One region of the Paenibacillus ihbetae genome, then DNA from elsewhere that is predicted to be linked to it. Evidence: a T-box and tRNA genes for the amino acid it is inferred to sense, from the RefSeq annotation. Region 1 holds a T-box; the other holds one or more tRNA genes.
The links. A T-box is a leader RNA that pairs with one kind of tRNA and senses whether it is charged. The one in region 1 lies ahead of BBD41_RS07480 (arginine--tRNA ligase), so its partner is inferred to be a tRNA-Arg.
Positions count from the first base shown of each region.

Region 1 (6,716 bases):
TTGAACGGCACGCGTTCCGGACTTCCAAGCGGTTGAAGCCCCAGGGCGTTAGCCATCATTACAGCCGCTTCTTCGCGGGTTACAAGCTCACCGGGTCCAAAGTACCGAAGCTTGTCACCGATAATACCAAGCTTCACCGCTCTGGAAATTTCGCCGCTATACCATCTTCCGCCCGGAACATCCGCGAACGAACGCGATGAACGAGGGTTCGCCGGCTCACGCAGGACACGAAGCAGCATAACGACAAACTCTGCCCGCGTCATGGCTCGCTTCGGTGCTAGCTGCGGACGCGATCCCGGGCTGACGCCCTGCATCCAGCCTTCCGATAGTGCCGATGCCACGTCATAGGCGGCCCACTTCGATACCTTTCCGGCGTCTGTAAAACTCGACAGTTCAGGGGATGACACGGGAAAAGGAACCGTCCGCTTCGCAAGTAACGGCGCTCGGCCCTGTCGATAGGAAGAGACGGTAAGCTCATAGACTCCGGGCTTCAGTCCAGGAAAGGATACCCTTCCGTTCTTGTCGGTTACGGCCGTTTTGCCGCCAAGCGAAACCTGGATGCCTGACGACACGGCCATGTGCCCGAACTGTCGTGTTGCCTTTTTCAATGTCAATGTGAACGGAGTATCGGCTCTAGGTGTTCCACCTATAATCTGCCCATTCTCATACTTCCATTCGATTTGGATATGATCGACGAGCGCAGTTTGATCCGAGTAATAGAGGAGCACCTCCTCCGGGTCAGAATAATAGATCAGGTCATCTTTCAAAATGTACCAGTTCCCGATGCTGCGTACAGCGATTTCCCATTTGTCCAAGCCGCCATAGCGGCCGTTCGTTACGCCTCCGATCGAGGTGAATAATGCACCGTGCTCACTCACGCGCGTTGTATATGCAACACCCGATTTCTTCAAAAAGGCAGCTGCTGCCTCCACCAAATTTTCGTTGCTCCCTAACTCCATCCACCCTTCCGCGATCGTTCCTTCAGGTCCTTCCACATGTACACGCGTCTTATTGGGAATCGGATGGTTCAAGCTTGCATACAATCGATCTCCGGCCTCGGCATACAGCTTGTAAGCAGTCAATGCCAAATAAGCTTGAACGGTCGCTTCCATGCTGGCACTGCCGTCCTCCACCTCGGCGAAAGCCCCTCCAGGGAGCTGTCTCCCAAGGAGCGTATCCATCAGCTGCACGCCGGTCTCTGAAAAAGCCGCCGCATCAAGTCCAATGCTGGATAGTGCAATCACCACGTCGGAAACAGCGGTCGTCTCAAGGTCGGATGTCCGGCTGCCCTCAAGCTTGGTTTGAAGCCAATCCAGTGCAGGCTTGGATGAAGGCTCATCGGGACTCCCTATCGCTGTAAGCACCTTCGCCGTAGTTCGAATATCGCCGGGACCAGAATCGCGGGCCGACCACCCGCCTTCCTTCGTTTGCCGTTCCCGCAGACGATAAACGATCAGATCCGGGTACCACTCCAGCCGGTTAAGAGCCGTCGGATGGTAATACCATGACATCAGGTAAGCTTCGGCCAGTTCCGGAACGCCGGCCCGTTCAAGACCCGCATGGTTCATCAGAAGCGCATGCAGATCAATGCTTCCGATGCGGTTTATATCGCCGCCAGCGGCCATATAGCCGAGTGATATACGAACATGATCGCTGAGTGAGTTGAATTTACCGCCAGCATCCATGATCCGGTCGGCTAATTTTTCACGAAAGCCTTTTGGAAGCGGCGTACGATTTTTGGCAAAACCAACGGCTCCTTCAATTGGAAAGTCCGTTTCGTTCAGTATCACGGCTTCCGCCTTCTCCAATGCCTGCTGCATCCGTTGATCAAAAACGGCTGACCGGCTCGCAGCATCCGAAGCGAGAGCATCCGATTGTTGACCGGATGTATCTGCCAGAACGCTTGATACAGGTACGGCGAGCAGGCTTAGGATCAAGACGCTGATCACGAGCCTCCGAATAACCTTATCCCCTGTCCAACCCCAACGATTCATGTCTTGATCACGATTCAAGCATCATCCCTCCAAGCACATTTGATGCATTACCATTTCTCCACTTAGGAAGGAATTTCCTACCACAGTATTCGGATGTCCGAATTTCATGTTCCTGGTTTTCGCGAAAAAATAATGGCTTTTTTCCGATTACCCTATAATATAAAAAAGAATCCTGTCGGATTCGAATGTTTTGCCAAGCTATATACATAAAAAAGGAGGATACGTATGCCTTTATGGCTCATATACGCGCTGCTGTCAGCCGTAGCCGCTGCGCTCGTGGCCATCTTCGGCAAGATCGGCCTGCAGAACATCGACGCGAATTCCGCAACGGCGATTCGATCGGTCATCATGGCTTTGTTCTTGCTCGGGGTTATAGCCGTTCAGGGGAAATTCTCGCAGCTCGGCGATATTCTAACGCAGAAAAAGGCGCTTAGCTTCATTGTGCTCAGCGGGATTGCCGGTGCCTTATCCTGGCTGTTTTACTTCCTGGCGCTGAAGTACGGCAAAGTTTCGCAGGTTGGACCGATCGATAAATTGAGCGTCGTAATTGCGGTCATTCTTGCCTTTGTTTTTCTGGGCGAGAAAATATCATGGATTAACGCGGCCGGCGTTGCCCTGATTGCGGTCGGTGCGCTCCTGGTAGCGGTGAAATAAAATTATCGTCTTGATTTTCGAAGCAGATTGGTTATAATATGAAAAACTCGATTATTACTTAAGTTCTGTGATTGGGAGAGTAGCTGCACGCGCTTCAGTCCAAGCGAGCCGGGACAGGTGGGAACCGGTACGAAGCCGTCGGTGAAACGGACCCATGAGACGGTTATCCGAAAGCATACAGTAGGGTGACCCGGTTTACACCGTTATCGTAGCAAAGGGGTCCGACCTTCATTTGAGGGTTTGACAACAAGAGTGGTACCGCGAGCAAAAGTCCTCGTCTCTTAGGAGACGCGGGCTTTTTTTATTTTTTCAGACATCGTTGTCACTGTTAAAAGGGGGATTTCACCATTATGTTAAGTCACTTTATCATTGCAAGCCTGGAACAAGCCGTAAACAAGGTGTGCCAAAGCTTCGGCACGAAGCTGCCGGATTCCATACAGGTCCGCATCGAGCAGCCAGCCAGCATGGAGCATGGAGATTATGCGACCAACGTCGCCATGCAGCTTGCCAAAGTTTTGCGCAAGGCACCCATTGAAATTGCCGGGCTGATTCAGCAGGAGCTTCAGCAGAACGCCTCATTTCTCGAACTCATAGCTTCCGTTGAGGTCGCGGCACCTGGCTTTTTGAATCTGCGCATCCGCTGGGAGGCGTGGGCGGGACAGCATTTCGAGCTGCCTACGGCCCCGGATGAGAAAATCGTCATTGAACACACGTCCATCAACCCGAATAAATCGGCGCACATCGGCCATCTGCGAAATTCTTGTATCGGCGACACCCTGGTCAGATTGATGAGAAGGCTCGGTTATCAAGTCGAAGTCCATAACTACATCGACGATTTGGGGAATCAGCTTGCTGATACGGTCGTCGGCCTCCTTCACACTCCGCTCTCTCAAGCGCATGCCCGGTTCGGGGATTATTGCTGGGATGTTTACTCTGCCACCAATCGGGCGTATATGCAGGATCCATCGCTCGTGCAGCATCGAACCGAAGTGCTTCACGCCCTGGAGGAAGGACACCAAAACCTGTCATGGATCGGACTTCTCGTGGCGGAGCGAATCGTTAAAGAGCATCTGGAGGAAATGAAGCAGTTCGGCATCGAGTATGATCTGCTGGTGTGGGAGAGTAGCATCGTGAGAGAGGGCTTCTGGGATTATGCATTTGAGCTGCTGAAGAATACGGCGTTGTTCCAGCAGGAAACCGAGGGCAGGCTGGCGGGATGCTGGGTGCTGAAGCAATCCGGCGGCGAAGAAGCTGCGGGAAATCCGGAGGCCGAGCACAGCATGGATAAGGTGCTGGTCCGCTCCAACGGCATTTTGACCTACACGGCCAAGGACATCGCGTATCACTTGTGGAAATACGGGGTGTTGGCCAAGGATTTTGCCTACAAAAAATTTACGGAGCATGTATGGACAACAAGCGCTGACGGCGAGCAGCAGCCCTTCGGCAAAGCCTCCATGGTCATTAACGTTATCGACTACAGGCAGCAATATCCGCAGGCGATGGTCAAGCAGGCGCTTGAAAGCCTGGGATTCGTCAAGGAAGCGGAGAAGCTTCGTCATGTCAGTTACGGGGTCGTTTCCCTCAGTCCGTCGGCTGCGGCGGATCTCGGAATTGATACAAGTGACGGGAAGGCCTCCTACGCGATGTCCGGGCGTCAAGGGATCGGCATTAAAATTACGGAGCTTATCGGGCAAGTGGAAAAGGTAATCGAGGAGACCCGCTCGGATAAGAACGGACTGTCCAGCCGCGAAATCGCGATCGCCTCCATCCGTTACTATCTGCTTCGCTTTGCACTTCAGACCGAGGTCGTATTTGATCTGAAGCAGGCAACCGAAATATCCGGCAATACGGGGGTATACCTGCTCTATTCCTATGCACGCGCCTTGAGCGTCCTGAATAAAGCGAAGGCATCCGGTATACAGCCAGTTAGGCCTGCGCATTTTCCAGCGATGGAAAAAGCCGAGCACGCCTTGCTGAGACACATCAGTACTTGGCAGGACACCCTCGTCACGGCCGGACGCGAGCTGACTCCGAGCGCGATCTGTAACTTCGCCTACGAGCTGTGCTCATGGTTTAACAATTTTTACTCGGCGTGCCCGATCCTGAAGGCGGAGGATGAGGTCCTCCAATTCCGCGTATGGCTGACCTCGGTGTTTCAAGAGACGCTGGGCGATGCGCTTGACGTCCTGGGGCTGCCTACACCAAGCCGGATGTAAAAATCGTATGCCAGGGCATCCGGGCCGCTCCTTATTCAAGGAATATTGCCTGATGAACGCTTAGGCTTTTCGCCTCTAAAGGACCGGGGAGTAGTCCCAAAAAAGCCGCCATCCCGATGGATGACGGCTTTTTTCCTGTTTCTATTGCAGCCCTCTAACCGTAAGTTTGACCTGGATCTTCCCACCAGTCAGGGGTTCTTCTTGAACGGTCCAATTGACGGCGAGCGCATCCTTCAAACGGTCCAGCTGTTCCTCCGTCAGCTGCAGCTGATCAATGATCCCTTCGCCTACGCGAAAGTCGGATTCCGAGCTGATGCCAAACGCCTCCTCCAGCCAGATCTTCAAGCCGTTCCGCGTATTAAATGTAATTCTGTAGCCTTCCTGTACAGCCTTCTCCAGATCCTCCCCGTGCTCCCGGGCATAGGAGAACAACTCATCGTAATGGAAATGGCCGGTTTGGGCCTTCCCGAACCGTTCCACCTCCCGTGAACGGACGGCATCCAACAGCTCTGCGGATGACATTCCTGAGTTTTTGGCATGCTCCAATAGAATGGCGGAATTTTGCGATATTTTCGTAAGCTGCATATTGATAAAGGCCTCCTCAAGGATGATCAAAAATAAGTTCCTACTATTATAAGACTCGCACGGATGTGAGACGGGAAGCTGTGTAAGATATAAACGCTACGCCGGCCGCTGATGTACTTGCTGTAGGATTATTTCATAATACCCCAGCTTTCCGTAAAAATGAACCGATTCCTCCCGCAAAAAGCTTCGGCCTTTCTCCGATCCCCCAGCACAGACTGAACGAAGCGGTTATAAGCTGTCTACGACCTCATCGAAACGTCTGCACGACAATTCCTTTGCCGTCCCTTACATTCACCTCGGCATATGCTCCATTGATCAATGTCATCTGCGGCGGGACATGCCCGCAGTCGATATCATACACGACGGGAACGCCAAGCTCCCGGGCAAGGTCTTGGTATACGTCCTCCGCCTCGTAATTCTCGACGGGACGATTTGCAGCGCTTCTGCCGAACAGAATGCCGGAGCAGCCCGCGAACCAGCCGGCAAGCTTCATCTGGACAAGAGAGCGGCGTAGATCGGTCGTAGATAGCTCGCAGTTTTCGAAGTACCACAGGATGGGCTCATCTCCGATGAATTGCTGTCGGAACCTCGTCACATCTCCGTAGGGAGTGCCGATCAGGTGGCGGATGACATCGATGCAGCCCCCGAGCAGCCGTCCCTTCATTTGGGCAGGAGCGCCCGTGACGGATTTCCATTCCGTCGGCTCCGTCAAATGGTAGACCCAGGGAGTCGGGTTGTCATGCTGCCATTCCTTCTGATAGGTTTCGGAAGATTGCTGAACGACAGACCCGCCCTTGGACGTTGACAGCACGGTTTGCCAAAGCGAAGTCATCGGATCGGTTTGCTCCCCGCGCAGATCAATGAGATTGGTGCCATGCGCTGTGGCGATGCCTTTTACTAACGTGAGCGCCAAAAGGAGCACACTCGTGTCCGAGTAGCCGAGAATCCACTTGGGTCTTGCTTGGTCAAGCTCGATATGCTCCAGGATTTCGATCAATAACTCTCCGCCCCATGGAGGAATGATCAGATCGATCTTCTCATTCTGCAGCATCGCATTCAACTCTTGTGCCCGGATACGTGCAGGAGCGGATTTAGCCTTGTCCTGCATCCAGACGGTATCTCCGGCAATCGTACGGAATCCCCTTGCCTCCATCCGGTTGATCGCTTGCGTCAATAACCCATGCAATTCGGTCTCTACGCCGGATGACGGAGCGGGTATGCCGATGGTCGCCCCTTCCTGCAAGAACGGGTATTGGATCACTGGATT
Region 1 covers NZ_CP016809.1:1,631,384-1,638,099, forward strand. The annotation lists gene BBD41_RS07470 (S-layer homology domain-containing protein) at 1-2,012, opposite strand, end outside; gene BBD41_RS07475 (EamA family transporter) at 2,220-2,648, shown strand; T-box leader at 2,707-2,933, shown strand; gene BBD41_RS07480 (arginine--tRNA ligase) at 2,999-4,864, shown strand; gene BBD41_RS07485 (hypothetical protein) at 5,006-5,449, opposite strand; gene BBD41_RS07490 (S66 family peptidase) at 5,697-6,710, opposite strand.

Region 2 (24,232 bases), 1.4 Mb from region 1:
AATGGATCCTCGCTCAATCTTTAAGGAGACCCGGTTGACGGCTTTCTTGCTTCCGAACGTTTTCGTTACCTGCTTCAGCTCGGCAACCGGCTCGCCGCTTAGCTGTTGTTTCATAGGTTACGCACCCCCGCTTTCGTTATCGTGATCATGATTCCATGATATCGGGAGCGGGAGAGGCCCGTTAGTAAAGGATGTCACCGGTTTGAAATGACTTTTGTCATGTCCCGAGCACCTTGGGGAAGCCGACTTTGTACGGCCTATAAGGGATTTCTATCCCCTTGTCTTCTCTTGACCGCAGGGGTGCCTTCAATTATAGTGGGTACAGTAGGAGCAATCTATAAATTATAGAAGGAAAAAGGTGGCTTGTAACATGTCTGAGAAGATCTACGTCGGTGTCGACCTGGGCGGAACGGCAATCAAAGTCGGAATATGCGACGAGGAAGGGCATCTTCTGCAAAAGTTTGAGGGGCCTACGGAAACAGCAAAGGGCGTTGACACGGTAATTGACAACATTGAAAAATATGTGCGTCACATTGTGGAGGAATCGCCATACACCTGGGATCAGCTGGCCGGAGTGGGAGCCGGATTCGCAGGCTTCACGAACATTCGCGAAGGCATCATTATTCTGGCACCGAATGTAGGATTCAAGGATGTACCGATTCGCGCCATTTTGGAGGAGCGTCTTGGCAAGCCGATCAAAATAGACAACGATGCGAATGTAGCGGCGCTTGGAGAAGCATGGAGCGGCGCGGGCCGCGGGATTGATAACTGCGTATGCTATACCCTGGGAACCGGCGTAGGCGGCGGCATCATCATCAACGGCAAAATTTATCAAGGCTTCGGGGGAATGGCCGGCGAGCTGGGCCATATTTCGGTTGTTCCTGATCTGGAAGCCATCCAATGCGGCTGCGGGAAAATGGGCTGCCTGGAGACCGTATCCTCCGCAACCGGCATCATTCGTATGGCGAAGGACGCCGTGGAGCGCGGAGACCGCACCTCCCTGTCGCTCGTGCAGAACATCGCGGCCAAGGAAGTGTTCGACGCGGCGAAGGCGGGCGACGAAGTGGCGATCCGCATCGTAAATCGCGCAGCGTATTACCTGGGCAAATCGATGGCTGCCGTTTCGGCCGTCCTGAACCCGGAAGCTTATATTATCGGCGGCGGCGTGTCCAAAGCCGGCGACATTCTGTTCGATGAAGTGAAGGCGGTATTCGCGAAGCTGACACCGGAGCCGCTGCAGCGCGGCGTGCGCATCGTGCCGGCCGAGCTTGGAAACGATGCCGGCGTCGTCGGCGCTGCCGGACTTCACCTGCGCTCGTAGTGAATTCATCATTCGATTTTAACTTATAAGGGAGGGAAAGCTGATGCTGGAAGCAGCCGAACGAGGCAGCAACACATCATCGATGGCCACCCTGATCATCATAACCGGGATGTCGGGAGCAGGTAAAACATTGGCCGTGCAAAGTCTGGAGGATCTAGGGTTCTTCTGCGTGGATAACCTGCCCCCGGTGCTCATCCCGAAATTCGCGGAACTGATCGATCAGTCCAAGGGCAAGATCGGCAAGGTTGCGCTGGTCATCGACCTGCGCGGGCGTGAATTCTTCACCGCCTTGTCGGAATCGCTCAATTACATCAAGGATCACTTCACGATACATTGTGAAATTCTGTTCCTCGATGCAACTGATTCCGTACTCGTTCAGCGTTATAAGGAGACCCGTCGCCGCCATCCGCTCGCTCCGGAAGGCATGCCGCTTGACGGGATCCGGCTGGAGCGGAAAATGCTCGAAGAGCTGAAAAACTCGGCAACCCAAGTGATTGATACGAGCAATATGAAGCCGCTCAAGTTAAAGGAGAAAATCATCTCGCGCTTCACGCATCTGGAGAGCAGCGTTCTCTCGGTCAACATTACATCGTTCGGGTTTAAATACGGCATTCCGATTGACGCGGACCTGGTCTTCGACGTCCGGTTCCTGCCGAACCCCCATTACGTCGAGCAGCTCCGCCCGAACACGGGACAGGACAGCGATGTATATGAATATGTAATGAAATGGCCGGAAACCCAGGCTTTTCTGACAAAGCTGCTGGATATGCTGCATTTCTTGATCCCCCAGTACCGCAAGGAAGGCAAGAGCCAGGTCATCATCGGCATCGGCTGCACCGGCGGCAAGCATCGCTCGGTAGCGATTGCGGAGTACCTCGGCAAGATGCTGGGCGTAAGCGAGACGGAGTCCGTATCGGTTAGTCACCGGGATTCCGAGCGGGATCGGCATTAATTAAGGGAAGTGATAGATGTGGCTGTGCAAGCTAGAAAGCGCCCCCGCATTGTCGTAATGGGCGGAGGCACCGGGCTGTCCGTTATGCTTCGGGGCCTTAAGGAAAAACCGCTCGATATAACGGCCATTGTCACGGTCGCAGATGACGGAGGAAGCTCCGGCATTTTGCGAAGCGAGCTGCAGATGCCTCCCCCCGGAGACATCCGCAATGTGCTTACGGCGCTAGCCGACGTGGAGCCGCTGCTATCGGATATACTGAAATACCGTTTCAAGTCAGGGTCGGGACTGGCCGGCCACAGCCTCGGCAATCTGATCCTGGCTGCCATGACGGATTTGCACGGAGATTTTGTCACGGCAGTCAAGGAGATGAGCCGGGTTTTTGTTGTTCGCGGGCAGGTGCTGCCTGCAGCCGGCGAAGCCGTCATCCTGCACGCGGAGATGGAGGATGGCACCATCGTCACCGGTGAATCCAAAATTCCGGAGGCCGGAGGCCGCATCAAACGGATCTTCCTGGAGCCGGAGCATGTCGAGCCGCTGCCTGAGGCGCTGGAAGCGATTCAGCAGGCGGATGCGATATTGATCGGTCCGGGGAGCTTATATACAAGTATTTTGCCAAATCTGCTCGTTCCGAAGCTGTCTGAAGCGATCGTCTCCTCGGAGGCGATTAAAATCTTTGTCTGCAATGTTATGACGCAGCCCGGCGAGACGGATAATTATACGGTAAGCGATCATCTCCAGGCGGTGTATGACCATATTGGTCTTCACCTGTTCGATTATGTTATTGTTAATGATGGAGAGATTCCGCCTCAGGTTCAGGATAAGTATGCCCAGAAGGGTGCCAAGCCCGTCTATTTGGACCGTGATGAGGTGACCAGCCGTGGATATAAACTCATTGCGGATAAGCTTGTGCTATTTCGAACGTACTTGCGGCATGATGCCGACAAGCTGAGCAACCATATTTTCCAGCTGGTGCAAGACTGGATTTCACGAAAGGGGTGAGTACCTTGTCCTTTGCGGCACAAACGAAGAAGGAACTAACGATGGTCGAAAGCCAAAACTGCTGCGAGAAAGCCGAGCTGTCCGCGTTGATCCGGATGAACGGTTCTGTTCAGCTGTCCAACAAAAAGGTGATTTTGGATATTTCGACGGAAAATGCCGCGATTGCAAGGCGTATTTATTCCTTAATTAAGAAGCATTTCCAGGCGCATACCGAGCTTTTGGTGCGTAAAAAAATGCGTTTGAAGAAGAATAACGTATATATCGTCCGGATTCCTGCCCAGGTCCAGGAAATTTTGAAGGAGCTTCGAATCGTGTCCGAGGGCTTTCTGTTTCAGTCCCGGATCGATGAGAAGATCATCCGGAAAAATTGCTGCAAACGGGCTTATCTCCGCGGCGCCTTCATGGCGGGCGGATCGGTCAACAATCCGGAGGGTTCTTCGTATCACCTCGAGATTGCTTCGATGTATGAGGAGCACTGTCAGTCCCTCGTTGAGCTTGCTAACCAGTTTCGCCTGAATGCGCGCTGCATCGAACGCAAGAAGGGCTTTATCTTCTACATTAAGGAAGGCGAGAAGATCATTGAGTTCCTCAATCTGATCGGCGCTCATCAAGCGCTGTTTAAATTCGAGGATGTCCGCATTATGCGCGACATGCGGAACTCGGTGAATCGGATCGTGAACTGCGAGACCGCCAATCTCAACAAAACGATCGGTGCCGCTGTTCGTCAGATCGAGAACATCAAGCTGCTTCAGAAGGAAGTGGGACTTGAGAATTTGCCGGATAAACTGCGGGAGGTCGCCGAAATCCGGCTGGCTCATCCCGATATGAACCTCAAAGAAGTCGGGGAACTCCTTAAGGGGACCGTCAGCAAGTCGGGCGTCAACCACCGTCTGCGCAAGATCGATGAAATGGCCGAAAAGATCCGCAATACCTGACATTTTTTCTTCTAGTGTCCTGTATGCTAAAATGGTATAATATTATAAAATGTCAAGACGCTTTCAATACCGCAGATTTATAAGATAGGGGGTAATTTTCATGACAAAGCACCCGGTAGTCGTTCGGTTGAAGACGGGGCTCCATGCTAGACCGGCCGCGCTGTTCGTTCAGGAAGCGAATAAATACTCATCTGAAATTTTTGTTGAGAAAGATGATAAAAAAGTAAATGCCAAAAGTATCATGGGAATTATGAGCCTTGCAATCAGCTCGGGTACGGAAGTGCATATTAGCGCTGAAGGAGCCGATGCTGAGCAAGCGGTTACTTCTCTGGTTAATCTTGTGAGCAAAGAGGAACTCGAGAACCAATAAGCCATCCATGTTTAAGAAAAGTCTTGTGTTTGCAAGGCTTTTTTTAATATATGGGCGCGATCCCCATACCCGTGTATGCATCAAGCTGAACATGAGTTACATATGACTTTACAGAAAAGGGGAAGCGATTCCGCCTTTTTTTGTTTTTTGCGCCGGAAAGCTGTTGTTTAACTTCAGTTTAACTTGCTGTTTTATTCTTTCCTTACACAGTAGATAATCCGGACGGGGAAGGGAAGAGAAAACAATGAGTGTACTGGAAAAAACAGCAGCGGATCATCAGGCGTCGCCAGACGAGAAGCGAAAGGCGGGCTCCCAGGCTTTCTTCCGCCTGCTGAAAGAGACCAAGCCGCCGATGGCCCTGCTCGTGGGCGCCATTCTGCTTAATATCGTTTCGACGCTGGTCGGGCTGGTCATTCCGATGTTTACGAAAAACCTGGTGGATGGCTTCTCCTTAACGGATATGAACCGGAGCCATATCATAGGGCTTGGCATCGCGTTTATCATACAGACGATTGCCGCAGGCATCTCGATCTATTTGCTGAGCTATACGGGACAGAAGATGGTGGCCGCCCTGCGGGACCGGCTGTGAAGAAGCTGCTGGTGCTGCCGGTAAGCTATTACGACCATAACCGGTCGGGGGAAACGGTCAGCCGGATGACGAATGATACCAGCGTCATTAAGGGCCTGATCTCCGATCATGCGGCCGGCTTCGCCAGCGGAATCGTGTCGATCGTCGGATCCATCGGGGTGCTGTTGTATCTGAACTGGAAAATGACGCTGACCATGTTCGTTGTAATACCGGTTGCGGCGCTAATCCTCGTTCCACTGGGACGCAAAATGTATAAAATATCGCTGGGAATGCAGGATGAAACCGCATCGTTTACGGCAAATATCAGCCAGGTGCTGTCCGAGATCCGCCTGGTCAAGGCCTCCAATGCGGAGAATCGGGAGTACGCTAACGGCAGCAGAGGCATTAGGAATCTGTTGAGATTCGGCATTAAGGAAGGCATCGTATCCGCCTGGATCGCGCCGCTGATGTCCTTTGTGCTGATGATGCTGCTCGTCGTCGTCATCGGCTACGGCGGATTGCAGGTGTCGACCGGGGCGCTGACGGCAGGCGAGCTCGTGGCGTTCATTCTATACCTGATTCAGATCGTGATGCCGATGACGCAGCTGACAACGTTCTTCACCCAGCTTCAGAAGGCAAAGGGGGCCACCGAGCGAATCCTGGAGACGCTTGATGCCGAGGAAGAGGCATTCGAGGACGGAATGGACGTGATCGATGCGAATCAGCCGGTATCCATTGAGCAGCTGACCTTCGGTTACAAGCCGGATGAGCCGGTGCTGAGGAATGTCAGCTTCCGAATGGAGCCGGGGACGGTTACGGCCGTCGTCGGGCCGAGCGGAGGCGGGAAAACGACGCTGTTCTCCATGCTGGAGCGATTCTACCTGCCGCAGGAGGGACAGATCAAGCTTGGGCCGGACCCGATTCACGCATTTGCTCTGCGGTCCTGGCGCGGATTGATCGGTTACGTCTCGCAGGAAAGCCCGATGATTGCCGGTACGATCCGGGAGAATCTTTGTTACGGGACGGAGCGGGTCATCAGCGATGCGGAAATCCGGAGGGCGGCTGAAATGGCTTATGCGGACGGGTTTATCGATGAGCTCCCTAACGGCTTCGATACCGATGTAGGCGAGCGGGGCATTAAGCTCTCGGGCGGACAGCGGCAGCGGATCGCGATTGCAAGGGCGCTGCTGCGGGATCCGAAAATTTTGATGCTGGACGAGGCTACATCGAGTCTGGACAGCCGCTCCGAGATCGAAGTCCAGAAGGCGCTGAAGAACCTGATGGCCGGCCGGACGACGATTATCATCGCTCACCGGCTGTCGACGGTGGTGGGCGCGGACCAGATCATATTCATCGAGAAAGGGGCCGTTACCGGAAAGGGCACCCATGAGGAAATGGTACGGGAGCATGCGATGTACAGGGAATTTGCAGCCCAGCAGTTACAGATGAACGAAAGTCTGGAGGCATAGGGAGCCGGCCGGGCCGGGGATAATGCTTGGGAAAGAAAGGGATGGACATGGCAAACATATTGGTCGTCGATGATGATCCGAATATTCGGGAACTGGTGAAGGTGTTTCTGGAGGAGGCGGGCATGGACGTCCTGGAAGCGCAGGATGGACTGGCGGCACTGAGCGTTATGGAACAGAGCCCCGTTGATCTGGTCGTGATGGATATCATGATGCCGAATATGGACGGCTGGGAGCTGTGCCGGGAGATTCGCCGGCATGACGGCATTCCGGTGCTGATGCTGACTGCCAAAGGGGAAACCAGGCAGATTGTGAAGGGCTTCGAGCTCGGTACCGATGACTATCTGGTGAAGCCCTTTGAGCCGGCTGAGCTGGTAGTTCGGGTGAAGGCGCTGCTGAAGCGGTATCAGGTGGCCGCCTCGCAGACGGTCACCGCCGGCAAGCTGCAGATGAACCGCCGCACCTATGAAGTGAAGACGGATAAGGAGACATTCACGCTGCCGCTGAAGGAATTCGAGCTGCTGTTCAAGCTGGCCAGTTATCCGGGCAGCACACTGCCCCGGGACCGGCTGATCGAGGATATTTGGGGCTACGATTTCGAGGGGAACGAACGGACGCTCGACGTCCATGTAAACCGGCTGCGGGAGCGGTTCCCCGAGGCGAAATACCGGTTCCGCATACGCACCGTGCGCGGGCTCGGCTACCGGCTGGAGGGGTGTGAGGACTAATGCGCAAGACCAGCAATTGGGCATGGAAAATCTTGAGGGAGATCCTGCAGATCATTGCCCTCTTCGCCGTGCTGGCCGTCTCCTGGACAGCGGCGACTTATTTGACCAAGGCCGTGTATGCAAAGACAGGTGCGCCGTCATCGGCTTATGTGACGCAGATCATCGACTTGTTTCTTGGCGTCGTGATATTCTTCTTATGCATGATGCTGCTCGGATTAATGTTCAAGCATAAGCAGATGGCCGTCTTGAATGCGATGACGGATGCGATGCGCCGCATCTCCCAAGGCGACTTTAACGTCAAGATGGAGGAGCATAAGCTGCCCGGCGAATTTAAAATGATCGCGAACGGCATTAACGATATGGCCGAGGGGCTTGGGCGGATGGAGACGATGCGTCAGGATTTCATCTCGAACGTATCGCATGAAATCCAGTCGCCGCTGACGTCCATTCGCGGCTTTGCGCGGGCGCTGCGCAACCCCCGGCTGACGGAGGAGCGAAGGAACCATTACCTCGAGATCATTGAAGGAGAGAGCAGGCGTTTGTCCCAGCTGAGCGACAATCTACTGAAGCTGTCCTCGCTGGAAGGGGACCGGACCGTATTTGAGATGCAGCCCTACCGACTAGATGGGCAGCTCCGCGCGTTGGTGCTTGCAAGCGAGCCGCAATGGCTGGCGAAGCGGATTCAGGTGGATCTCGAGCTGGCGGAGGTGCAGATCCGGGCGTCGGAGGATTTAATGAGTCAAGTCTGGATGAATCTGCTGCACAACAGCATCAAATTCACCCCGGAGGGCGGCGTGATCACGATCGAGCTGAAGGCAGACCGGGAAGCGGCCGTTGTTACGATTACCGACACGGGAATCGGGATGTCGGAAGCCGATCAGCTGCGCATCTTCGAACGGTTCTACAAGGCGGATAAATCGCGCAATCGCTCGGCCGGTGGGAGCGGACTCGGGCTGTCGATCGTGAAACGGATCGTCGACATCCACCAAGGGACCGTGACCGTCCGGTCCAGGCCCGGAGAAGGCTCCGCCTTTACCGTGAGCGTGCCGCTTGCCCCTCCTACAGAATGAGCGGCGGACGCAACAAGGCTCACCAGCCATCACGAGATGTCCGGTGAGCCTTGTCATTGTTTGTTGGGTTTGTAAGTGGGAACCTTAGGCCAAGACGCGGCGGCTGTCACTTGGGTTACAGCCGTTCAACGTCACAGCACTTTCTCCAGGAAGCTGATCGTCCGCTCGTTCCTCGGATTGCCGAATACCTCAGCGGGCGGTCCTTCCTCCACGATGTAGCCGCCGTCCATAAAGATGACCCGGTCGGATACCTCGCGGGCAAAGCCCATTTCATGCGTGACGATCATCATCGTCATCCCTTCGCGCGCCAGATCCTTCATGACGCCGAGCACCTCGCCGACCATCTCCGGATCGAGTGCCGAGGTCGGCTCATCGAACAGCATGATGTCGGGGTTCATGGCAAGCGCCCGTGCAATCGCGACCCGCTGCTTTTGCCCGCCGGAGAGCTGGCTCGGGAATGCCTCCGCCTTATCGGAGAGCCCTACCTGTTGCAGCAGCCGCAGGGCCGTAGCTCGCGCTTCCTCCTTCGTTTGCTTGCCGAGCTCGACCGGGGCAAACATAATGTTCTTCAGCACGTTGAAGTGGGGGAACAGATTGAAGTGCTGGAACACCATGCCGATATTTTCCCGAACCTTATTAATGTCGGTCTTCGGGTCGTTGATGTCCCGGTCATCGACGATAACCTTGCCGGCCGTAATTTCCTCCAGCCGGTTGATGCAGCGGAGGAAGGTGCTCTTCCCTGAGCCCGATGGCCCGATCACGCAGACGACCTCGCCTTCCTGTACCTGCATGTCGATGCCCTTCAGCACCTCGTTCGAGCCATAGCTCTTCTTCAGTCCTTCTACACGGATTTTACCCAACTCGAACCCTCCTTTCCAGACGGTTCGCAATCTTCGTCAGAATGGTGATAACAATCAGATACATGATCGCTACGACCAGCCAGATATCAAACGATGCGAACGTTCTTGCAATGACGATTTTACCCGATTGGGTCAGCTCGACCAAACCGATGACCGAGAGAATGGACGTATCCTTCAGCGTAATGACGAGCTGGTTGATAAACGTCGGTATCATGATTTTGACGGCCTGCGGGATGATGATCTTCATCATGGCTTTGCGATACGGCAAGCCAAGCGAGCGGGCTGCTTCCAGCTGACCGGGATCGATGGACTGGATGCCGCCGCGGATAATTTCCGTCACATAAGCCCCGGCATTGAGGCTCAAAGTCAGAACGGCCGCCACCAGCGGGGACATCGTGAATCCGAGAGCCTGCGGAATGCCGAAATAGATGAAGAAGGCAAGCACCAGCAGCGGGATGCCGCGGAAGACGTCAACAAAGACGGTCGCAATGCCCCGAAGCCATTTGTTGCGGCCAACCTTCATGAAGCCGAAGATCAGGCCGATGAAGAAGGCGAAGAACAGCGATACGAACGTGAGCAGCAGCGTTTTGCCGAGGCCTGTGAGCAATGCCGGCATCGACTCGGCAATTAATCCGAGACGGCTTTGGTTAGCCGGTCCGGCCGCGTTCTCGCCGATGTACGTTTCGAGAATGCGGTTATATTCGCCGTTTGCCTTCAGATTAGCCAGCCCGGCGTTGAATTTCTCCATAAGCTCCTGGTTCTGGCCCTTCTGAACGGCAAAGCCGTAGGATGCCCCTGGTTCTTTGTCGGTAACGAGCTTCAGCCCGTTATTTTGCTTGACGCCGTAAGCCAGCACCGGATAATCGTCAAAGCAGGCCACGGAATTTCCGGTTTTGACATCTTCGTACATCTGGGCCGAATCGTCGAACGGCACGATCGTGAAGCCGTATTTCGAAGCGATGGATTCGGCGAAGCTGTAGCCCTCCGTGCCGGTTTTGACCGCCACTTTCTTGCCTCTTAAATCCTCGTAGCTTTGAATACCCTCTTGGTCCTTACGGACCGCCATCACGACACCGGAATCGAAATAGGGATCAGAGAAATCGAATTTCTGTTTCCGTTCCTCCGTGATGCTCATGCCGGCGATGACGCCGTCCACCTGACCGGATTCCAATGCCTGAACGGCTGCGTTGAAGCCGAGCGGCCTGATCTCGTATTTGAAGTTCTGATCCTTGGCGATCGCTTTCATTAAATCCATGTCGATGCCGACAAACTCGCCGCTCGGATCCTGGAATTCAAACGGAGCGAACGTGACGTCCGTACCGATCAGATAGGTTTTGCCTGGTGCCGGCTGCTCGGACTGGCCTTGTGCCGACACCGGTATGCCCGTGGTTGCAGCGAGCAGCAGGACCAAGGCAAGTACTACACCCCTTATTAATCTCATAATGACCTCCTCAAGTTGAAACAACATATTAAGTTAGTTACCCACTTACCATAATACATTAACATCCTGCTGCCTATTTCGTCCTCTATTATATTTTATTTGTCATAGTGCCCTGCAACCACTGGCATTTCCTGGATCCGGAATCCGGGCAATGATGGATCAAAAAAAGTTATGCAACCGCTTAAACGGGATGCAACATTTACCAATCCGTTTGCGTTAGAGAGGTAAGGCAAGCATCAGAAGCGGGCCAATATTAAAGGAGGTTGACCACACATGAGAAGATGGGTCAAACAGGTAGGTTCCATTATGATTGCAGGTGCTCTGCTGACAGGCGGTACGGCTTGGGCCGGATTCGGCGGCGCGACGGAAGCCTATGCGGCCGAGGCGGTGCAGCAAAATATCGTGACGGTGCTCGGCAAGGGCGAGATATCCGTGAAGCCGGATATCGTATATTTGTCCATTGGGGCAGAGTCGTATGCGGAGACGGCTAAATCGGCGCAGAAGGCTAACGCGCAAAAAATGGATAAGGTTATCAAGGTGCTGAAAGAGACCTGGAAGATCGACGACAAAGATATTAAAACCGAACAGTTCTATGTGCAGCCAAATTACTCTTATACGGAAAAAGAAGGCCGCAAGGTGCAAAACTACTCCGCTTATCATTCCCTTGAAGTAACGCTGCGCGATCTGAACAAGGTGGGCGAAGTGCTGGATGCAGCGGCTGAAGCCGGGGCCAATTCGATCGGCAATGCCCGCTTCTCCGTGGACAATCCGGATACATTCGAGGCTCAAGTGATCGATAAGGCAATGGCGAATGCCGATCTGAAGGCCCAGGCGATCGCGAAGGCTTCCAAACGTCAGCTCGGCGTCGTTGTTAATGTAACCGAAGGCTCGGTGAACAACAACGTTGTGTACGGCATGTATGACAAGATGTCGATGGAAACGGCTTCGATGGCCGACGGTGGCGCTGCGACATCCGTGAAGCCGGGCGAGATCAAAATCACGACCCAGCTGTACGTGCAGTATGAGCTGAAATAATCCCCTTTATGAGGAACCGGCAAGAGAAGAGACCGTTCACCGCTTGGCAATGCGGGGGCGGTTTTTTTGTATTTGGCAATCCTATGCCTTGGACGGTTCGATCCTCCACGCGATCCAGAATCCGGTGAAATATCCGGGGCTTCCCCTGTCGAATTAGTAAGAAAAGTGTTGTGTACAAAGGGAAAACAAGGTATAGTGAATATGCGAAAAACGTAAGCCGCCAGTACGCGGCGTGAACATCGAAATATGAAGCAAACGGTAAAGCCATACCCATGGATATGGCTTTTTTTTCTTAAAGAGACTTTAAAGCATCGTCCCTCAAGAAACGGATCCCCCTTCAGGCACAGGCTGGAACACGGGCGGAATTACCGTTTCTTCTTAATGGAAATGGAATTGTAGGTTCGGTCAAATCAATAGCCCTGTGCCGAAAGGCCGCATTTTGAACAAGGAGTTGGTGCATGTGATTGAACTTGTCCAGATCGAGAAGCATTTCCAAGGACAAGCGGTCGTGCATCCGCTGTCGCTCTCTATTAAAGAAGGGGAATTCCTGACTTTGCTGGGCCCCAGCGGCTGCGGCAAAACGACGATTCTCCGGATGATAGCAGGATTTGAACAGCCGACAGGGGGCCAGGTATGGCTGGCGGGTCAGAACGTGACAGAGGTGCCTGCGAATAAGAGGGATCTCAATCTCGTATTCCAGCATTACGCCCTGTTCCCGCATATGACGGTGGAGGACAATATCGCCTTCGGGTTAAAAATGAAAAAGCTGCCGCGCCAGCTCATCAAGGAGCGCGTGGAGGAGGCGGCCGCGATGACGCAGCTGACCGCTCTGCGGGAACGATTCCCGCACCAGCTTTCCGGCGGACAGCAGCAGCGGGTGGCGATTGCCCGCGCGATTGCGAACAAGCCTAAAGTGCTGCTGCTTGATGAGCCGCTCGGCGCGCTGGATCTGCAGCTGCGCAAAAGCCTGCAATCGGAGCTGAAGCATCTGCAGCGGACGCTCGGCATTACCTTCGTCTATGTAACGCATGACCAGGAAGAAGCGATGATGCTCTCGGATCGGATCGTCATCATGAACCAAGGGAAGGTCGAGCAGATCGGGACGCCGCGCGACGTGTATGCGAAGCCGCAAACGCTCTTCGCAGCCACATTTATCGGGGAGAACAATGTATTCTCTTCGCCGGAGGGCCTGTTCTCTGTCCGTCCCGAGAAGCTGGTTCCGCAGCGCGGTGCGGCCGGCAGGAAGACAGGCGTCATTGAAGACGTCCAGTTCCTTGGCAGCGTGCATAAGTTGCTTGTCCAGCTGGACGACGAGCCGATGAAGGTGACGATTGCGCTCGATATTACGGAGGAGCATCCTTGGAAGATCGGCGAGAGGGTCGGGGTGAATTGGAACGACAAGGATGAGGTGATGATCGGGCCATGAGGAAATCGAAATTCCTGCTGACCCCGGTGCTCCTGTGGATGTCCCTGTTCCTGATCATCCCGATGCTGATTGTGATCGGCATTTCCTTCCTGTCGCGGGACGCCCAAGGCAATCTGGTGTTCGAGCTCAGCATGGAAGGCTACAAGACCTTTTTCGATCCGTTATATCTTGGCATCTATTGGGATACCTTGGTGCTGTCGCTGCTAACAACCATCATCTGTCTGCTGGTCAGTTATCCGCTTGCCTATTATATTGCGGGTGCATCCCCGCGAATCCAGACTTGGGGTCTGATCCTCATTACGATTCCGTTCTGGATTAATTTCTTGATTCGAACCTATGCCTGGGTGCTGCTGCTTCGAACCCAGGGCGTGGTCAACAGCCTGCTGATGTGGCTCGGCTGGATTGATGAGCCGATTCAGATGCTGTACACCTACGGCGCCGTGCTGCTCGGCATGGTGTATAACTTCATCCCGTTCATGGTGCTGCCGATCTATGTAGCGCTGGAGCAGATGGACAAGCGCCTTCTGGATGCAGCCAGCGATCTCGGCGCGTCCAAATGGAAGGCATTTCGGCATATTACGCTGCCGCAGAGCAAATCCGGCATCATGACCGGATCGGTGCTGGTCTATGTATCGACCTCGGGCATGTTCGTCGTCACGGACATCCTGGGCGGAGCCAAGTCCTCCATGATCAGCAACATCATCCAGTCGCAGTTCCTTGGAGCCCGCAACTGGCCGTTCGGCGCTGCGTTGTCGGTCATTTTCGTGGCAACGTCCCTGGTGCTCATTCTGCTGTTTAACCGGGCGATGCAGGCCCGCCATCAACGTGTAGGGGAGGGGAGATAAGTGAAGAAGAAGCGTCAGCCTTTGCTTTCGATTCACGCCTTCCTGATGATGGCGTTTATCTACGTGCCGATCCTGATCATCATCATTTATTCCTTCAACGATACGCGGTTGAGCGGGAACTGGGAAGGCTTCACCTTCGAGTGGTATATCTCGCTCTTCGACAACCGAAACGTGATGGAAGCCTTGATGAACAGTCTGACCGTTGCGGTGGTGTCCACGATCATCTCGACAATGCTGGGAACGGCGGCGGCCCTCGGGCTCCGGAATTTGGGACGCCGGGGCCGCAGCGGCATGAACGGTCTCCTGTACTTGCCGGTTATCATTCCGGATATAATCATGGGACTGTCGCTGCTCGTGCTGTTCAGTCAATTAAATATTCCGCTTGGCAAGACGACGGTGATGATCGCCCACATCACCTTCAGCATATCCTATGTCTATGTAGTGGTGAGCGCCCGGTTGTCGGGCATGGGCAAGCAATTGGATGAAGCGGCCCAAGATCTGGGCGCTACGCCTTGGCAGGCATTCCGGCATGTGACGCTGCCGCAGATCGCACCGGGCATTATCTCCGGGGCCTTGATCGCGTTTACGCTGTCGCTTGACGATTTCATGGTCAGCTTCTTCGTTGCGGGACCAAGCTCGACTACGCTGCCAATCTACATTTATGCCCAGGTGAAACGCGGAATATCGCCTGAGATTAACGCGTTATGTACGAAACTGATTCTGGTGAGCATCACGCTCATTCTGCTCGCCCAATATATTCTTAACCGCGGCAGCGGGGATAAGAAACATAAAACGCTGCCGATCTAAAGCAAACGTTCCATTTCTTTTTTTGAGAAGGATCCGATACATCCGCCATGGATACGAAAGAGAGGAGATAGGGAATTGAAAAGATCAAGATGGACCCGCCTGCTTGCTGCAGGGCTGGTCGCCGTATTGTCCGCAAGCCTTCTGGCTGCGTGCGGCTCGAGCAAGGAGACGCTTCACATTTACAGCTGGGCTGACAACTTCGATCCTGAGGTACTGGAGGATTTCGAGAAGAAGTTTAACGTGAAGGTCACGTATGACAACTATGCGAACAATGAAGATCTGCTGGCGAAGATTAAGGCCGGCGGCAGCGGCTACGACCTGATTCAGCCGTCCGATTACATGGTCAAGACCATGATTGAAGGGGATCTGCTGGAGCCGCTCGACATGAACAATATCCCGAACTTTGTCAACATTTCGGAGACGTTCAAGAACCCTTCTTTTGACCCGGGGAACAAGTACTCCATCGTCTACACGTCCGGTGTGACGGGGATTGCCTACAACAAGAAGTACGTGAAGGATGAGATCAACAGCTGGGAAGATTTGTGGAATCCGGAATACAAGGGTAAAGTGCTGCTTCTGGACGACAACCGTGAAATGATCGGCATGGCGCTGAAGAAGCAAGGGAAATCCAACAGCACGACGGACGAAGCCGAGATTAACGCTGCGGCCCTGGACCTCAAGACGCTGCTGCCGAACGTCCTTGCCTTCGACACGGATAACATCAAGCAGAAGATGATTCAAGAGGAAGGCTGGATTGCAACGGTATGGTCCGGTGACGCTGCATTCATCGCGGAAGAAAATCCGGATGTGGCGTATGTGGTGCCGGAGGAGGGCGCAACGATCTTCTCGGATAACTATGCAATTCCGAAGGGCGCGAAGAACAAGGAGCTGGCGGAGAAGTTTATCAATTTCATGCTGGAACCAGAAGTCAGCGCGAAGAACTACGAATATATCGGATACAGCAACCCGAATACGAAAGCGATGGAATTCCACAGCGAGGACTATCGCAGCAACACCATGATCAACTTGACCGACGAGGAGCTGGGCCGCACGGAATGGCTCGACAACGTCGGAGAGGCGCTCCAGATCTATGATCGCTTGTGGACCGAGCTGAAGAGCGGACGATAGAGAATTGGTGCTTTAGTACCCTTTTTATAAGCCTTGCCCTTAGGGGCAGGGCTTTTTCTATTGCAATGGGGATCATGACGGAGGAGCAGCGGTCTATAAGATTTACACAGGATCCCGATTGTTTGAGAACCCTATGAAGTGGTAAGACACTATAGAGAGCTGCGGTTTGCAGATCGATCGGGTGAAGAAAGCAGCCCGTTCGTAGAGCTTGGCCGTACATGGGGATATAAGACTATAAGCTCATATTTTTCATGTAGTTCCTGCAGCATGGAATCAAAATTGTCATTCACTTGTTACCAAACGGGGGGCCGAATTTTTTATAATGAATGAGGGTAATAAACAACTAATGGAAACTTAAATTGGAAAAGGTGGAACTTATATGAATACCAAATTTCGTGTATGCGCATCAATTATTGCAACCGGCGTCCTGCTCGGAAGTCTTGGCTTGAACGGACAGGTCATCGATGCAAGCCCCTCGAAACCCTCTGTTTCCGCCAGCCACAACGTAGCGAAGAAGAATGAAGTGACATTGAAGTGGAACGGCAAGGCCCTGTCCCAGAAGGGAGTTCTTCTGCACGGAGTTACATACGTACCGGCAACCGTACTCCGGGATGCGGCGGGCTTGCCTCTGAAATATGATTCGAAGAACCGTACGTATACGCTGAACGCCGGCTATCATCAGCTAAGCGCCGTTGTGTACGACTCGAAGGAAATCGGCTTGTCGGTGAACGGATTATACGCCGGAGAGCCTGGGGGCCAGATCATCAACGGACGGCTCTATCTGCCGTTCAAGACGGTCAGCGAATACTTGGGGATCCAGGGACAATGGAGTCCGTCCTCGAAGACGCTAAGCTTGACCAAGCAGCAGGCTGATCTAACGATCAAATCGGAAACGCTGAGGAAGACGATCCTTGGCGTGGAAGCTGTCGTGAATTATCCGGTTGTCAGCGGCCTGGGTAACGAAGAAGCTCAAAGCCAAATCAACAGCGTATTGAAAAAGCATGCCGAGGGCGTGATCGCCCGGGCAGAGGAAAGCATCAAGGAGCTTCCCCCGGGTGGAGATAGCTTCCCTTACGCATTCGAGGGCAATTTTGTGGTCCACTACAACAAGGACGGCCTGCTGAGCGTGACGGCGCATGAATATTCCTATCTTGGCGGCGCGCACGGCATGACCTTCAAGAACAGCTTTACATTCTCCCTGAAGGACGGGAAGCAGCTGAAGCTTGGCGATTTCATTGACCTGAAGGGCAAGAAGAAGAAGCTCGACAACCGCGTCCTGAGCGAGTTGAAGAAGGGCGGAGGCTACCTTGGCGGATTCCAAGGAGTTCCGGGAGATGCGGAATTCTACTTGAAGGATAACGCCGTCGTCCTGTACTTCCAGCTCTATGAATACACGGCATATGCCTATGGCTTCCCTGAATTTGAATTGAAGCTGAAGGAATGGAAATAAGGATGTGAACCGCAGGTTTTGAAACCATGGGATAACTGAATCCTAGGGGACACGGGGCCTGTGATCGTTTGATACGCTGTGATGTAAAGATGCAACAATGTGCCGGAATACAAACAGAAATCCCTTGGATGGCAGCCTGAGGTTTAACTTCAGGCATCGCGACCAAGGGATTTTTGTATGCGTAGGGCATGGCGGCGGGTTCTGCATCACAGTTGGGTATAGCTAATGAGACGGATATGGGCTTCACATGCTCATGAACCAATTAGGAATCCATCCTGATGCGATCCGATAGAATCTCATGTTGCTTGTTCGGGAGCCCTCCGTCTGAAGCGGGAATGTCCAATTCCGTAACCAATAAGACCGGCTCCCCAACCAACGACCGCATGGATAAGCGGATAAACCGTCTCCTCCGAGTGACCGGTGTAGTGGACGAGCCCGTAAAGGGGGACGGCGTAGAGAAGGACGAATGGAACGAGAATGACGTAGAGCTTCAGCAAGTAGCCGACGACCATGAAGAACACGCCGACGAGCCAATAAGCCGAGAACCAGCGGGGGTAGTAAATCTGATTGGTATACCCCATCACAAAACCGGAGAACAGAAGCAGAAGGACAAGAACAATGGAGGCAATTCCATGAATTGCATGCGGATCGGCGCCGGAGACGGCACGCTCCAGGTTCATGATCAGAAACGGAAGATGGACAAGCACGAGCATGAAAACAAAGGATATTTTAGAGCCGATCATAAGGACCTCCCTGTATGTAGGAATCAACAATGCAATTATACCAGGAATAACCAGTGGGGTTGGTCACTATGTTCTATACAGACATAAGAAAAAAGGCATGCACCTTTACGTGTGCATGCCTTTTGCATGTATTGCTTCTTACAGTCCTTGCGAAGGCGTCTTCTCCAACACCTGGTCGACGAGGCCATAAGCTTTGGCTTCTTCGGCTGTCATGAAGTAGTCGCGGTCGGTATCCTTCTCGATTCGTTCCAGCGGTTGGCCGGTGCGCTCGGCAAGAATACGGTTAAGCTTGTCGCGCATCTTCAGAATGCGGCGTGCCCGGATTTCGATATCCGTTGCTTGACCTTGTGCGCCGCCAAGCGGCTGGTGAATCATGATTTCGCTGTTCGGCAGCGCGTAGCGCTTGCCCTTAGCGCCTGCATTCAGCAGGAATGCACCCATGGAGGCGGCCATGCCGACACAGATGGTCGAGACGTCCGGCTTGATGAATTGCATCGTATCGAATATTGCCATGCCCGCGGTGATCGAACCGCCAGGGCTATTGATGTAAAGGTGAATATCCTTCTCCGGATCCTCTGCCGACAAGAACAGCATTTGGGCAATGATGGAATTGGCGACCACGTCATTGACGTCGGAGCCGAGGAAGATTATGCGGTCTTTCAGCAATCTGGAATAGATGTCGTATGCCCGCTCGCCGCGGTTGCTTTGTTCAACGACCATAGGTATAAAACTCACGTGAAAAACCTCCTCATTAAGTGCATCACTAATAAATACTGTTACCGTATTACCCACATGATAAACAATTTTAATCAAAAAGTCAAAGATAGTCAAACTATTGGGTAAAAAAAAGAGCCGTCATGGGCACTTTCGGGTAAGTCTTATATGAGAAAATTCAAAGATGGCGCGCCCGCGAGGAATCGAACCTCGATCTCAGGCTCCGGAGGCCTACGTCATATCCATTGGACCACGGGCGCATATAAAAATCAGCAACGAAGATGATTATACCCTATCTAATTGAAAAACACAAGAGCGGATAAAACATTGTTTTGATATATAGAGAGGTTTCGATTTGGCCATAATGTATAAGAATGATGGTTGCAGAGAAATATACGTTCGGACACTTGCAACCTGCATCATTATTGGTTAGAATAGGGGTGGGACTTAAAAAGTTATCCCGGGACATTTTACGTCCAACCAATAGAAGAGCCGAGACGAAAGTTTGCAGGAGTGGAATGCATGCGTAACCTATTAGAAATACAAGAGCAGCTTCTGCCCGATTTGATGGACACCTTTAAACGAAGGTACACGATTCTCCATCAGATCAAGCTGTCCGGGCTGGTCGGCCGACGAACGCTGGCGTCATCCCTGTCGATGACGGAACGGGTTCTGCGGGCTGAAACCGATCTTCTGAAAGCACAGGGACTGATCGAGATTGAGACGCTCGGCATGCGGATCAGCCATGCGGGCCTGTGTCTGCTTGAAGAACTGGAGCCGCTCATGAAGGAATTGTTCGGGCTGGTCGAGCTTGAGGAGAAGATCAAGAAGGCCTACGGACTCCGCAAGGTTGTCGTCATTCCCGGTGACAGTGAATCCTCTCCGGAAGTGAAGCGCGAGCTCGGGCGTGCCGGAGCAAGAACACTGCTAAGCTTCGTCGAGAACGGCGATACGATCGCCGTCACGGGTGGATCCACGCTCGCCGAAGTCGCGGAGCAGATGTCACCGTTGACAGCAGGGCCTTTGAAAGGCACCTGGTTTGTGCCCGCACGCGGCGGTCTCGGAGAGAGCATGGAAATCCAGGCCAACACGATTGCTTCCAAGATGGCGAAGCGCGTGGGAGCCGAATATCGGTTGCTGCACGTCCCTGACCTCCTGAGCGAGGATGCCTATCAATCTCTAGTGCAGGATCTGCACATCCAGGAGATTGTGGATGTCATCCGACGTTCCCGGATCATCATCCACGGGATCGGTGACGCGATGGAAATGGCCAGAAGACGCAAGCTGGACGAGGAATCGATCCGCAGCCTCCAGCAGGATGGGGCGATTGCCGAATCCTTCGGATATTACTTCAGCAAGGAAGGCGCGGTTGTCCACAAGATGCTGACTCTCGGGCTCCGGCTGGAAGACATCATGCAGACGGAGACGATCATCGGTATTGCCGGCGGCCGAAGCAAAGCCAAAGCGATTCATGCCGTGCTGAAATTCGGGCACGAGGATATCCTCGTTACGGATGAGGCGGCGGCGCTGGAGGTGGAGAAGGAGATCGATGCGGCGGCATCGTAGCCTTACGGTCCAGGCAGCATGGCAGCATACAGGAGCAAGGCCTCGTTATTCTTTATCCCGTTGTCTTGATCGGCTTAACGGCCGGTCTTGAATATATTAATTTTACAAATATGGAGGGAACTACTCATGGTTAAAGTAGGTATTAACGGTTTTGGACGTATTGGACGCAACGTGTTCCGTGCTGCGCTGAATAACAGCGAAGTAGAAATCGTTGCAATCAACGATTTGACGGACGTAAGCACGCTGGCTCACCTTTTGAAATATGACACGACTCACGGAAGACTGAATGCAACCGTTGAAGCTAAAGAAGGCGCACTGGTTGTAAACGGCCGTGAAATCAAAGTATTTGCTGAGCGCAACCCTGAAGCATTGCCTTGGGCTGAGCACGGCGTAGAAATCGTTGTTGAGTCCACGGGGATCTTCACAGCGAAAGAGAAAGCTTCCGCTCACCTGAAAGGCGGCGCTAAGAAAGTTATTATCTCCGCTCCAGCTACGGACGAGGATATCACCATCGTTATGGGCGTTAACGAAGAGAAATACGATGCTGCTAACCACACCATCATCTCCAACGCTTCTTGCACAACCAACTGCTTGGCTCCATTCGCTAAAGTTCTCGACGAGAAGTTCGGCATCGTGAAAGGTATGATGACTACCGTTCACTCCTACACGAATGACCAGCAAGTGCTTGACCTTCCGCACAAAGATCTGCGTCGTGCTCGTGCAGCTGCAGAGAACATCATTCCTTCCACAACGGGTGCTGCTAAAGCGGTTAGCCTGGTTCTGCCGCAATTGAAAGGCAAGCTGAACGGTATGGCAATGCGCGTACCTACGAAGAACGTTTCCGTAACGGACCTCGTTGTTGAGCTGTCCAAGAACGTAACGCAAGAAGAAGTTAACGCAGCGCTGAAAGCAGCTGCTGAGGGCCCATTGAAAGGCATCCTGAACTACTCCGACGAGCCGCTCGTATCCAGCGACTACAATGGCGATCCTGCTTCTTCCACAATCGACGCGCTCTCCACAATGGTTGTTGGCGACAACATGGTTAAAGTTGTTTCCTGGTATGACAACGAGTGGGGCTATTCCAACCGTGTCGTTGACCTCGCTGCTTACATCGCAAGCAAAGGTCTGTAATTGATCCAGCCCATCAATCGAAGAGGAGTTCCGTTTACGGGCCTCCTCTTTGGTTCATGGTTTTACCTGTTTTCATGCCAGAGTACTGGGAAGTAACGAGAGAAGCCGGTTCTGGCGGGCGATTAGACAGAGAAACGAAAGCAGCGGCATGCTGCCCGGCGAGGAGAACATTTTGTTAGGAGGAACGTGGAGATGAACAAGAAAAGTGTGCGTGACGTAGAAGTAAGCGGCAAACGGGTGTTTGTCCGCGTCGATTTCAATGTACCGCTCGAAGATGGTAAAATTACAGACGACACTCGGATTCGCGAAACTTTGCCGACGATTCAATATTTGGTGGAGCGGGGCGCCAAGGTCATCCTGGCGAGCCACTTGGGCCGTCCAAAAGGCGAGGTTGTCGAATCGCTGCGTCTGAATCCTGCGAGCGAGCGTCTGTCCGAGCTGTTGGGCAAGCCGGTAGCGAAAGCGGACGAAGCTGTAGGGGAAGCGGTAAAAGCCCAGGTCGAAAAGCTGCAAAACGGCGACGTGCTTGTGCTTGAAAATGTTCGTTTTTATCCAGGTGAAGAGAAGAATGATCCGGAGCTGGCGAAGCAGTTCGCAGAGCTTGCCGATCTGTTCGTGAACGACGCGTTTGGCGCAGCACACCGTGCGCATGCATCTACTGAAGGTATTGCTCATCATCTTCCAGCCGTATCCGGCCTCTTGATGGAGAAGGAGCTGTCCGTTCTCGGCAAAGCCCTCTCGAATCCGGATCGTCCGTTCACGGCGATTATCGGCGGCTCGAAGGTTAAGGACAAAATCGATGTCATCGACAACCTGCTGAACATTGCCGACAACGTGATCATCGGCGGCGGACTGACGTATACCTTCCTGAAGGCGCAAGGGCATGAAATCGGCCAATCTCTACTTGACAAAGAGAAGCTGGATGCCGCGCTCGGATTCATCGAGAAAGCGAAGCAGCTCGGCAAGAATTTCTACCTGCCTGAGGATATCGTCGTTACCGACGAATTCAGCGCAAATGCCAACACCAAGGTTGTCAATATCGACGGAATTCCGGCGGATTGGGAAGGCATTGATATCGGACCGAAGACTCGCGCCAAATACGCTGAGGTCATTAAAAACTCCAAGCTGGTTGTATGGAACGGACCTATGGGCGTATTCGAAATCGAACCATTCAGCCATGGTACCCGTGCAGTGGCACAGGCATGTGCAGAAACGGAAGCCTACACGGTGATCGGCGGCGGGGATTCCGCAGCAGCTGCTGAGAAATTCGAACTCGCTGACAAAATGGACCATATTTCCACCGGCGGCGGTGCGTCTCTTGAGTTCATGGAAGGCAAAGCACTTCCTGGTGTTGTGGCACTGAACGATAAATAAAGATATAGATCAATGATTTTGGATAGCTAATGTGGAAGAAGCTTGAACCCCGGCTCACCGGGGGAATAAAGGAGTGAACTGTGTGAGAACACCTATCATAGCTGGCAACTGGAAAATGTTTAAGACGGTTCCAGAAGCAAAGGCTTTTTTCGAAGAGGTTAAAGGCAAAGCGGAAGTAGAAGGCGTGGAGAGCGTGATCTGCGCACCGTTTACGAATCTTCCGGCTTTGGTGGAAGCAGCCAAAGGAACGAACATCAAGATCGGCGCGCAAAACCTCCATTTTGAAGATAACGGCGCATTTACAGGCGAAATCAGCGGTTTGATGCTGAAAGACCTGGGCGTTGATTATGTCATTATCGGACATTCCGAGCGACGCCAATACTTTGCGGAAACCGATGAGATCGTGAACAAGAAGGTTCATGCGGCATTCCGTCACGGCTTGCTGCCGATCGTATGCGTAGGCGAGAAGCTGGAAGAGCGTGAAGCCGGCCAAACGAAAGATGTGTGCAAGGTACAGACCGAGGCCGCATTTGCAGGTCTTCCTGCAGACCAAGCGGTTCATGTTGTCATTGCTTACGAGCCAATCTGGGCTATCGGTACAGGCAAATCTTCCACGGCTGAGGATGCTAACGAAGTGATTGCCTATATCCGCGAGCTCGTTAAGGGCTTGTACGGTGAAAGTGTTGCAGCTCAAGTACGGATTCAGTACGGCGGCAGCGTGAAGCCTGAAAATGTAGCGGAGTATATGGGACAAAGCGACATCGACGGCGCGCTCGTCGGCGGTGCAAGTCTTCAGCCGGCTTCCTACATCGCACTCGTTGAGGGGGCGAAGTAAGATGACAGCTCCAAGACCAGTAGCCCTGATCATCATGGATGGTTTCGGGCTTCGCAACACCGAAGCAGGCAATGCAGTCGCTCAAGCGAACAAGCCGAATTACGACCGGTACCTGAAGCAGTATCCGAACACGACGCTTACCGCTTGCGGCGAAGCGGTCGGCTTGCCGGAAGGCCAGATGGGGAACTCCGAAGTGGGCCACCTGAACATCGGCGCAGGCCGGATCGTGTATCAGGATCTGACCCGGATCTCAAAGTCGATTCGGGAAGGCGAGTTCTTCGAGAACGATACGCTGGTCGAGGCGGTTCGCGCGGCAAAAAACAGCGGCAAGAAGCTTCATCTGTACGGGCTTGTGTCGGATGGCGGGGTACATAGCCACATCGAGCATATGTTTGCGATGCTGGACCTGGCCAAGAAGGAAGGCATGCAGGACGTTTACATCCATGGCTTCATGGACGGACGGGATGT
Region 2 covers NZ_CP016809.1:2,988,955-3,013,186, reverse strand. The annotation lists gene BBD41_RS13410 (ABC transporter ATP-binding protein) at 1-114, opposite strand, end outside; gene BBD41_RS13405 (ROK family glucokinase) at 371-1,321, shown strand; gene rapZ (RNase adapter RapZ) at 1,365-2,273, shown strand; gene BBD41_RS13395 (gluconeogenesis factor YvcK family protein) at 2,331-3,272, shown strand; gene whiA (DNA-binding protein WhiA) at 3,278-4,207, shown strand; gene BBD41_RS13385 (HPr family phosphocarrier protein) at 4,308-4,577, shown strand; partial or broken gene BBD41_RS13380 (ABC transporter ATP-binding protein) at 4,822-6,614, shown strand; gene BBD41_RS13375 (response regulator transcription factor) at 6,662-7,339, shown strand; gene BBD41_RS13370 (sensor histidine kinase) at 7,339-8,409, shown strand; gene BBD41_RS13365 (amino acid ABC transporter ATP-binding protein) at 8,541-9,269, opposite strand; gene BBD41_RS13360 (amino acid ABC transporter substrate-binding protein/permease) at 9,262-10,710, opposite strand; gene BBD41_RS13355 (SIMPL domain-containing protein) at 10,984-11,745, shown strand; gene BBD41_RS13350 (ABC transporter ATP-binding protein) at 12,200-13,171, shown strand; gene BBD41_RS13345 (ABC transporter permease) at 13,168-14,016, shown strand; gene BBD41_RS13340 (ABC transporter permease) at 14,017-14,823, shown strand; gene BBD41_RS13335 (ABC transporter substrate-binding protein) at 14,899-15,951, shown strand; gene BBD41_RS13330 (PdaC/SigV domain-containing protein) at 16,331-17,401, shown strand; gene BBD41_RS13325 (hypothetical protein) at 17,698-18,144, opposite strand; gene clpP (ATP-dependent Clp endopeptidase proteolytic subunit ClpP) at 18,283-18,879, opposite strand; tRNA gene BBD41_RS13315 (tRNA-Arg) at 19,044-19,118, opposite strand; gene BBD41_RS13310 (sugar-binding transcriptional regulator) at 19,381-20,424, shown strand; gene gap (type I glyceraldehyde-3-phosphate dehydrogenase) at 20,551-21,555, shown strand; gene BBD41_RS13300 (phosphoglycerate kinase) at 21,748-22,929, shown strand; gene tpiA (triose-phosphate isomerase) at 23,012-23,764, shown strand; gene gpmI (2,3-bisphosphoglycerate-independent phosphoglycerate mutase) at 23,766-24,232, shown strand, end outside.
Region 2: it encodes a tRNA-Arg, which carries the amino acid that the T-box ahead of BBD41_RS07480 (arginine--tRNA ligase) is inferred to sense. The anticodon was not compared.